Regions from separate parts of the Polaribacter butkevichii genome, predicted to be linked through region 2. Evidence: riboswitches for the same ligand, from Rfam matches in the RefSeq annotation. Region 2 holds a riboswitch; each other region holds the start of a gene.

Region 1 (3,283 bases), 950 kb from region 2:
AAAAACAGTGTTGCAGATTGTATAATTGGCAGTGCAACAGCAGCTCCAGTACCTTCTCCTAAGCGTAAACCTAAATTTAAAATAGGTTTTACCTTTAAAAAATCTAATATTTTTTGATGACCTTGTTCTCCAGACGAATGTGTAAAAATACAGTAGTCTAAAACATTTTTATCGATAGCATTTGCGGCTAATAATGCTGATGTTACAATAAAACCATCAATTAAAATTGTCATTTTTAAAGCGGCAGCTTCTAAAATAGCACCTGCCATCATTACAATTTCGAAACCACCAAAAGTAGCGAGTGCCTCTGTTGGCGAGTCTATATTTTTAATATGCTTTTGGTATACTTCTGTTAAAACATTCTTTTTTTGTTGCAATCCTTCATTGTCTAAACCAGTTCCTTTACCAACACAGTTTTCAATACCAATTTTTGTAAAATAACTCATTAAAAGTGCAGCAGAAGAAGTGTTACCAATGCCCATTTCTCCAAAACCAATGGTGTTGCATTTATTTTGAAATAAATTGTTTACAATTTCTTTTCCTTTTTCTAAAGCAGCTTTACATTGTAATGTTGTCATGGCTTTTTCTAAAGAAAAATCTTTGGTTCCTTTTGCAATTTTAGCAGAAATTAATTCTTTATTTTCATCGAAATTGGCATTTACACCAGCATCAACAATTTTTAGGTTGATTTTATTTTGTTTGCAAAAAACATTAATTGCTGCGCCTCCGTTTAAGAAATTAAACACCATTTGTTGTGTTACTTCTTGTGGATATGGACTTACTTTTTTTGATTTTGTTATTCCATGATCACCAGCAAAAACAACAATACTTGGTGCTGTAATTTTTGGTGTTAACGTGTTTTGAATACGACCTATTTTAATGGCAATATTTTCTAACATACCTAAAGAACCTATAGGTTTTGTTTTAAAGTCGATTTTTCTTTGAAGTGCTGTTTCAATCTCTTTAGAAAGTGCAGTTATTTTTGACATTTTGTTTTATTTTAGTTTTAAAGGCAGTCCAGAAACCATAAAAGTAGCCTTGTCAGCTTTTTTAGCAATAAATTGATTTACCCATCCTTGTAGTTCTGTAAATTTTCTTCCAGATTCTGTGGTAGCATGTAATCCCATACCAATCTCGTTAGAAATAATGATAATGTGAGCATCAATTTCTACCAGTTTTTCTATTTGTTGTTTGGCTAATTTTAAAGATTCTTTTACGTCGTATTTTGTGTCAACATAAAAATTTGTCAACCATAAAGTAACACAGTCAATAACAACTGTAGATTTATCAGGGATAACGGCACTAATATTTTTTTCCTCTTCAATGGTTGTCCAACGTTCATCTCTATCAGAAATATGTTTGTCTACCCTTGCTTTAAAATCTTTATCCCAAATTCTAGAAGTTGCCAAATAAAAAGGGTTTTTAGAAATGTCTTCCGCTATTTTTTGAGCATAACTACTTTTACCAGATCTTTCTCCTCCTGAGATATAATGAATCATAATTTAAAAAATATAAACACAAAGGTTAGAAACATTTTTTAATAAAGGAAAGAATATCTTTAATAGTATTCAAGTTTCTTTTTTTTTAAGAATGATTGTATTTTGTTTGATACCTGCTTTGGTAAATGGAATAAAATAGTTGTCTAAAAAATTACCTTTTATAGATTTTAAAATATCTAATGCATTAAACAAAAAAGTTTATAAAGTATAAGTATTGCAATACTTAAAAATAATTTACATTTGCTAAAAATTAAGGTTTTGTTCTTTCTGAGAACAAATTAAAAGGGAATTCGGTGAAAAACCGAAGCTGTTCCCGCAACTGTATGTTTGTTTCGAAACATTTTTTCGAAACCTCTTTTTTAGAGCTGTTATTAATTCTTTACCACTGACATTTTTGTTGGGAAGGTCTATAACAGGTAACAAGCCAGGAGACCTGCCTAATTTATAAAAATAAATACAAGCTTTCGGGATAAAGGTCAGGTTGTTATGAAGAATTATATTTTATCTTTTTTGTTTTTACTTTGTTGTGCTAACACTGCGTTTGCTCAAAAGGATACGATTATAAATAAGTTAAAAGAAATTGTTGTTATAGCAAAAAAAGAGCAAAAACATAAAATTCTTGGACTAAAAAAACTAAAAATAGTTACTAGTCAAATTATTAAAAACCCAATAAACCTTACTAATTTATTAAGATACAATAGCCCTATTTCTTTAAGAGATTATGGTAATGGAGGTGTAAGTACTGCTCGTTTTAGAGGTACTTCTGCATCGAACACAGCAGTATTATGGAATGGAATTTCTATCAACGCAGTAGGAAGTGGTCAAACAGATTTTAACTCTTTGTCTGCAAGTATTTCTGATGAAATTATAGTTAATAGTGGTGGAGGAAGTATCGATTATGGTTCTGGTGCTATTGGTGGTACTGTGCATTTAAATGATAATTTATCATTTAAAAAACATAAAGATTTTTATTTGTTTTCTTCTTACGGAAGTTTTAATACGACTTCTAATTTTTTTAAAGCCAATGTTGGAACAGGAAAATGGGCTGTAAAATTTGCTGCAACATTAAATTATTCTGATAATGATTATACATTTATTGATACTCGATATAAAAATAGTGACGGTAGTTTGTTGAAAAACGAAAATGGAGTTTATAAAAATTATGGCGTAAACTTTAGTTTAGGATATCAGTTCTCTAGTAAAAACAAACTGTATTTTTATACAACAGGTTATTATGGAGATCGTTTATTTTCTGATGGATTACCAAATCCTGCTGCAGGCAGCGAAAGAAATGAGGATTTTAATCAAAGGAATTTATTAAAATGGAAATACTCTTTTTCTAATTTTACACAAACCTTAAACGTGGCTTACTTAACACAAGAGTATCGATATTATGATGATAAAAATGCTACAGATTATGTTTTTGGAAAATCAAAAAATTATAACATCAATTATAATTTAAAATATCGTTTTTCTAATTATTTTAAAATGGAAACATCGTTAATTTATGATGAAAACAGAGGTACTACTAATGAGGTTTTTTCAAAAAAAAGAACATTGTTTGCAGGTATAGCTAAAGTTACTTTTAAGCCAACAGAGAAATTAACAACGGCAATTAACTTTAGAAAAGAGTCTAATTCAGATTTTGAAGTTCCATTATTAGTATCCGTTGCTGCAGAGCAGGAAATTACAGATAACTTAGCCTTAAAGGCAAATGTATCTACAAATTACAGGATACCAACTTTTAATGAGTTGTATTGGCCAGTTGTTGGTAATTTAGATTT
Region 2 (3,283 bases):
ATGACCTGTTGCAGTTGGCTCTATACTTGGTGGTAAAAAGTTGTAGTTTTTTAAAACATCATGAAAGTCTACCGTGTAACGTTGTACAACTTCCATGGGTTCAATTTGTTCTAAACGTGCTTTTCTTGCAATTTTGTCTTCTCCTTCATCTGCATCATTTTCTAAATGGCCAGCATCGGTAATATTACGTACATATCGCACCTTATAGCCTAAATGTAATAAATATCTATACACAACATCAAAAAACATAAAGGTTCTAACATTACCTAAATGTGCGTTGCTATAAACCGTTGGACCACAAACGTACATACCTACATATCCGTCTGTTATGGTTTTAAAATCCTCTTTAGATTTGGTTAAAGAGTTGTATACTTTAAGCTGATTTTCTTTGTATAATTCCATTAAATAAGTGACTAATTACAGCCGATAAAGATAGACACTTTAAAAAGAATACCGAAATGGAATTTGTTAGAAGTTTGCTAAGATTTAAAGTCGCTGAAAAAAAATATAATTGTTATTCTTTTATTTATACAAATTACTTCTTAAAATTATAATTAAATTTACATTTCAATTTTTAAAATTGATAAAACCCCATCTTAAAATGAATTGGATACTATTAATTATAGCGGGACTTTTTGAAGTTGCTTTTGCTGCTTGCTTAGGTAAAGCTAAAGAAAGCACAGGTACCGAAACTACCTATTGGTACATTGGTTTTATAGTATGTTTATCTGCAAGTATGTTGCTCCTTTTAAAAGCAACACAAGAATTACCTATAGGAACTGCTTATGCTGTTTGGACGGGAATAGGTGCCGTTGGAACCGTTTTATTAGGTATTTTTATATTTAAAGAGCCCGCTACGTTTTGGCGTCTTTTTTTTATTTCTACTTTAATAATTTCTATAATTGGTTTAAAAGTAGTGTCTCATTAAAAACAAATTTCTTTGTTTTCTATACTCTTACAATCCTAAAACTTATTACCTATAAATATGTTTATAAGTAGCTAATAAGTTCTTCTAAATATAAGACACAAAAGGTAAATGATTTTTAAATTTGAATAGAATTTGGTTTTAATAACAATATCAATTGTTAAAATTAAAAGGGAAATAGGTGTAAAACCTATACTGTTCCCGCAGCTGTAAGCTCTATTAAAAGTTTTACATTCTTTGTCACTGTTTATCTATTTATAAACGGGAAGACGTAAAAACCAGAGTAAGTCAGAAGACCTGCCAACTTCTAATTAGTCAAACTTTCGGGATAAAAGTTATGGCACGATGTATCTACTTATACCATTGGGTTATCGTACCTTTTTTGACACATTATAAACCATCAATAAGTAAGCCTTATTGGTTATATTATTAATGAAAATGAATTATTCTAGCATTCAGATTGTACTACAAGAAGTGCCTGGTGAAATCAGTATTTGTTTTAGCATTTGTGGATGTAAAATTCGCTGCAAAGGTTGTCATTCTCCTATTTTATGGAAAGAAGAAAACGGACAACAACTTTCTATAAAATTATACAAACAAACATTACTAAAATATAAAGGATTTGCAAGTTGTGTTTTATTTATGGGTGGAGAATGGCATCAAAAAGAACTCATAGATTATTTAAAATACGCCCAAAAAGAAGGATACAAAACATGCCTTTATACAGGTAAGGAACATATTGATAAAAATTTACTACAACACCTAACTTGGATTAAAACCGGCAAATGGATTGCTAAAAAAGGAGGCTTAGATAAACCTGATACCAATCAGCAATTTATAGAAGTACAAACAAATAAAAATTTAAATCATTTATTCTTGAAAAACTATTAAGCTATGATTCGATTAACGGAAAAACAGGTAAACCAAAAAATTAATTTTATTCAGAATTACATTAATGCAAGCAATGCTGCTGATGGCTCTAAAATAGACGCCAACGCCAATGTTTCTTCTAAAAACATAGCTACTATGGAAGCTGAACTAAATAAGGATATTAACGTTCAGGTAAATAGGCAATTGGTAAAAAATAAAATTGAACAACTATTTGATAAAAATTTGGCCAATGAATATGTAAGGCAAATAGAAGCTCATGAAATTTATGTACATGATGAAACCTCTTTAAAACCTTATTGCACATCTATTAGTATGTATCCATTTTTATTTGACGGACTTACCAAACTTGGAGGTGAAAGTAAAGCACCACAACATTTAGAGAGTTATTGTGGCGAATTTGTAAACCTTGTCTTTGCCATTAGCTCTCAATTTGCAGGTGCTTTGGCAACTGTAGAGTTTTTATTGTATTTTGATTATTTTGCTAGAAAAGATTTTGGAAACGATTACCTAAATTCTAACACCAAAACAGTTTCTAATCATTTACAACATGCCGTTTATGCAATTAATCAGCCTGCTGCTGCAAGAGGTTATCAATCTGTTTTTTGGAATATCTCTTTATACGATGAAAAATATTTTGACAGCTTATTTGGTGAGTTTGTTTTTCCTGACATGACAAAACCGCAATGGGAAAGTCTTAAAAAATTACAACTATTTTTTATGAAATGGTTTAATAAAGAAAGAGAAAAAGCTGTATTAACCTTTCCTGTGGTTACCGCTGCAATGCTTGTAAAAAAAGGCAAACCTGTAGATACTGAATTTGCCAATATGTGCGCCACTGAGTTAAGTGAAGGAAATTCATTTTTTATCTATCAATCTGAAAGCGCAGATAGTTTGGCTTCTTGTTGCCGATTAAGAAATGAAATTAGCGACAATACTTTTAGCTATTCTTTGGGTGCAGGTGGCGTTTCTACAGGCTCTATAAACGTTATTACACTAAACATGAATCGCTTAATACAACAAGGAAAAGATCTTAAAACAGAAATAAATAAAATTCAAAAATACCAAATAGCCTACAGAAAGTTAATTGAAGAATATAAAAATGCCGGAATGCTGCCTGTTTATGATGCTGGTTTTATATCTCTAGACAAACAGTTTTTAACCATTGGCATAAACGGTATGGTAGAAGCTGCAGAAAGCCAAGGTATAAAAGCCGAAAATAGCACTGTTTATAAAGATTTTGTAGCAAAACAGCTCAAAATAATTTATGATGCTAATAAAGAAGCCAAAAAAGAATATGGCTATTTATTTAATACGGAATTTGTACCTGCAGAAAATTTAGGTGTAAAAAATGCAAAATGGGACAAAGAAGATGGTTTATTTGTACCTAGAGATTGCTACAATTCTTATTTCTATCCTGTAGAAAATAATTCGATAAATTCTTTAGATAAAATAATCTTACATGGTACA
Region 3 (3,283 bases), 560 kb from region 2:
AATTTTAGTTAGAGATGCAACTAATTTTAATAAACTAGAAGGAGAATATATTCGTGTAGCTACACAAAGCAAAGAAGCGAATAGTATTTTAATTAAAGCCTTAAAAGAATGGATTTAAGTACTATTTACATATTAATTATTGCTTTTGTTTTAGATTTAATTATAGGAGACCCAAAAAAACTACCACATTTAATTATCGCTTTTGGAAATAGTATTTCTTTAGGAGAAAAATTACTCAATAAAAACAAGTCTAAGTTTTTAAAAGGTGCTTTATTAACCATTCTATTAGTTAGTACTACTTTTATTACGCCGTATTTCATCATAAAGTATCTAAACGCTTATGATTTTCAATTTATAGCAATTGCTTTTTCTGTACTTATGCTATTTTATTGTTTAGCCAATAAAACACTAGTAAAAGAAGGAAATGCTGTTTTTAATGTTTTAAAAAAGGAAGGTTTAGAAGCCGGTCGTAAACGTTTATCATGGATTGTAGGACGTGAAACGAACAAGTTAAGCGAACAACAAATTAGAGTTGCTACTTTCGAAACCATGGCAGAAAATTTAAGTGATGGTGTAATTGCTCCATTATTTTATTTTTTAATCTTAGGAGTTCCTGGTGCAATGGCTTATAAAATGATTAACACGCTAGATTCTATGATTGGTTACAAAAGTGACCGTTATTTCTTCTTCGGAAAATTTGCAGCAATATTAGATGATGTTGCTAATTATATTCCTGCAAGAATTACGGGAGTATTAATGTTAGTTGTTACCTTTAAATTAAAAGGATTCTCATTTATTTTTAAAGAAGGAAAGAAACATAGCAGTCCGAATGCAGGGTATCCAGAAGCTGCTTTAGCATATATTTTAGATTGCCAGTTTGGTGGGCCTAATTATTATCATGGTAAATTGGTTGACAAACCTTTTATAGGAAGTAACAATCGAACAATTAAACATGAAGAAATTAAAACAGTAAGTAACATAAATTACATAACAAGCATACTTTTTTTTCTTTTGATGATTGGATTGTTACTACTATTCTAATATGGTTAATTTTCAAAAAAAATATATTATTACAGGCGCACCTGGAACAGGTAAAACAACCTTAATAAATCTTTTAAAAGACACGTTTCCTTGTATGGATGAAGTTTCTAGAAAGGTAATTATTGATGAACAAAAAAACAACAGAGATGGAATGCCTTGGTCTAACATAAAGCGTTTTACTAATCTTGTCTTTAAAAAAACAAAACAAGAATTATTAAATACCGATACAAGAATTTGTGATAGATCATTACTCGATTTAGAAGCTTATTTAACTGTAGAAAACAAAATAGTCCCTAAATATTTACATAACTTTCCTTATTTAAAAACATACCATAAAACGGTCTTTTTTGCTCCAACTTGGTTTGATATTTACTGTCAAGATGCACAGAGATTACAAGAATTTGATTATTGTTTAAAATTAGAAAAAGCGTTGTTAGAACAATATAAAAAAAAGGGGTTCAAAATTATAATGCTTCCAAAATCTTCTCCTATTAAAAGAAAGCAACTCATTCTAGATTCAATCTTATAATTCAAAAAATTATCTATACATTTGTCTCGTTATATGGTTTCTTATTCTTTAGTAATTTTTAGAATATAGAATTAAAAGGGAATTTGGTGTAAATCCAAAACTGTTCCCGCAACTGTAAAGCTTATTAAAGGCTTCATTAATAAAAACCACTGTAGTAATTAAAACTATGGGAAGGTAAATGAAAGTTAAGCTAAGTCAGGAGACCTGCCAATATTACAATGATTTATAATAGTAACTCTCGGGTAAAGAGTTAGAGAATTATGTTTTTTTCATATTTTCTTTCCCTACCTGCTTAATTTCGTTTTTAAATGCAAAAATTGATTTTATGCAGTTTATGGATAACGTGTTTTTCACAATCCATATTCACGCAAAACAAAACCCTTAAAGGTAAGGTAACTGATGTTGAAACACAGTTAACAATTTTACAAGTACGTGTACAAACTACAAACAAAACACTTTTAACAACCACAAATGAAGTTAGTAAATTTTCTATAACACCAGAAAATTTTTATAATGATTATGCAACCAATTTTGTTGTAAAATACGCAATTCCTAAATATCAAATAGGTGTATCCCTGGAAAATTTATTTGATAAAGAATGGAGAGAAGCCCTTTTTTACAATTCTTCACTATTACAAGGAAAAACAATACCTGTAGATGATATTCATTTTACACCTGGAACTCCATTTTTAGCAAAAATAAGTTTAACACATTTCTTTTAAAATATGGGAAAAAATATAGCAAATACAACACATACTTTTTTCTTTTGTGACGGAGGTTCCTGTCAGAAAGCAGGAAGTGAAAAAGTTATAAGAACAGCAAGAGCTTATTTACGTAACAATGGGCATTGGAATGATACACACACTATTAAAACAAGATGTAATGGTAGATGTGAAGATGCACCAACTTGCATTGTGTACCCTGGGCAAAATTGGTATAAAGAACTTACACCAGAAAAAATTACGCCCATTGTAAAAAGGCATCTTGATAATGCGCCACTTGTTAATTCTGAATTGTTATACAAAAAAGGTTGGCAAGAACAAGCTTCGGATAATGAAATTGCTCCTATAAAACCAAAACCGTTCGAATTAAAAAATGATACCGAATTAGGTGAATGTTTTATAACCAAAGGTTTTAGTTCTGACCAATATTTATACCCATTGTTTTTATATCTATTAGAGAATCCTAAAGGAGTTTCTTTAATTTCTTCGGATGAAAAAAGAATTTCGTTTCAAGAGATCATCTCTTTAGACTATTCTAAAACATACACATTAGAATTACATACAGAAACAACAGCAATACCATTTACTATTGCAGCTGTTCCTAAAGAAAATAAAGAATTACAACAAGCTAAAATTTCTAGTACAGAATATTATTTTCAAAAAGAAACACAGCAAAAAGGTATTCGTTTTAAAAATAAATTTGGAAAAATTTTAGGTAAGATTGAATTCGATTCTCTAAATAATAAAGCTTGGGAATATTGTACTAAAATACAATTACAAAACGTACATCTAGATTTTAAAAATCATGAATAAACAACATATTTCCATATTAGGATTAGGCTGGTTGGGTTTGCCACTTGCTTTGAAGCTTCAAAAAAGTGGTTATTCAATTAATGGAAGTACGGCTACATTAGAACCTCTAAAATCCATATCTAAATATTCTTTTCATACTTGTAGAATAAACGTTGAATCTGATACTATTATTGGAGAC

What was found. A riboswitch is a leader RNA that binds a small molecule or an ion and turns the genes downstream of it on or off. The one in region 2 is predicted to bind cobalamin.
Region 1: it holds a riboswitch for cobalamin, as region 2 does, so the genes downstream of both, WG951_RS02885 (TonB-dependent receptor plug domain-containing protein) here and nrdG (anaerobic ribonucleoside-triphosphate reductase activating protein) in region 2, are expected to answer to the same signal.
Region 3: it holds a riboswitch for cobalamin, as region 2 does, so the genes downstream of both, WG951_RS01205 (hypothetical protein) here and nrdG (anaerobic ribonucleoside-triphosphate reductase activating protein) in region 2, are expected to answer to the same signal.

Annotation. Positions count from the first base shown of each region.
Region 1 is NZ_CP150661.1:762,031-765,313, reverse strand. Features, by position in the region: gene cobT (nicotinate-nucleotide--dimethylbenzimidazole phosphoribosyltransferase) at 1-989, opposite strand, end outside; gene WG951_RS02890 (bifunctional adenosylcobinamide kinase/adenosylcobinamide-phosphate guanylyltransferase) at 996-1,499, opposite strand; cobalamin riboswitch at 1,736-1,954, shown strand; gene WG951_RS02885 (TonB-dependent receptor plug domain-containing protein) at 1,986-3,283, shown strand, end outside.
Region 2 is NZ_CP150661.1:3,896,361-3,899,643, reverse strand. Features, by position in the region: gene cysS (cysteine--tRNA ligase) at 1-402, opposite strand, end outside; gene WG951_RS16460 (DMT family transporter) at 602-928, shown strand; cobalamin riboswitch at 1,045-1,244, shown strand; gene nrdG (anaerobic ribonucleoside-triphosphate reductase activating protein) at 1,364-1,816, shown strand; gene nrdD (anaerobic ribonucleoside-triphosphate reductase) at 1,820-3,283, shown strand, end outside.
Region 3 is NZ_CP150661.1:375,917-379,199, reverse strand. Features, by position in the region: gene WG951_RS01220 (pyridoxal phosphate-dependent aminotransferase) at 1-118, shown strand, start outside; gene cbiB (adenosylcobinamide-phosphate synthase CbiB) at 109-1,041, shown strand; gene WG951_RS01210 (AAA family ATPase) at 1,043-1,570, shown strand; cobalamin riboswitch at 1,589-1,796, shown strand; gene WG951_RS01205 (hypothetical protein) at 1,888-2,292, shown strand; gene WG951_RS01200 ((2Fe-2S) ferredoxin domain-containing protein) at 2,296-3,105, shown strand; gene cobA (uroporphyrinogen-III C-methyltransferase) at 3,098-3,283, shown strand, end outside.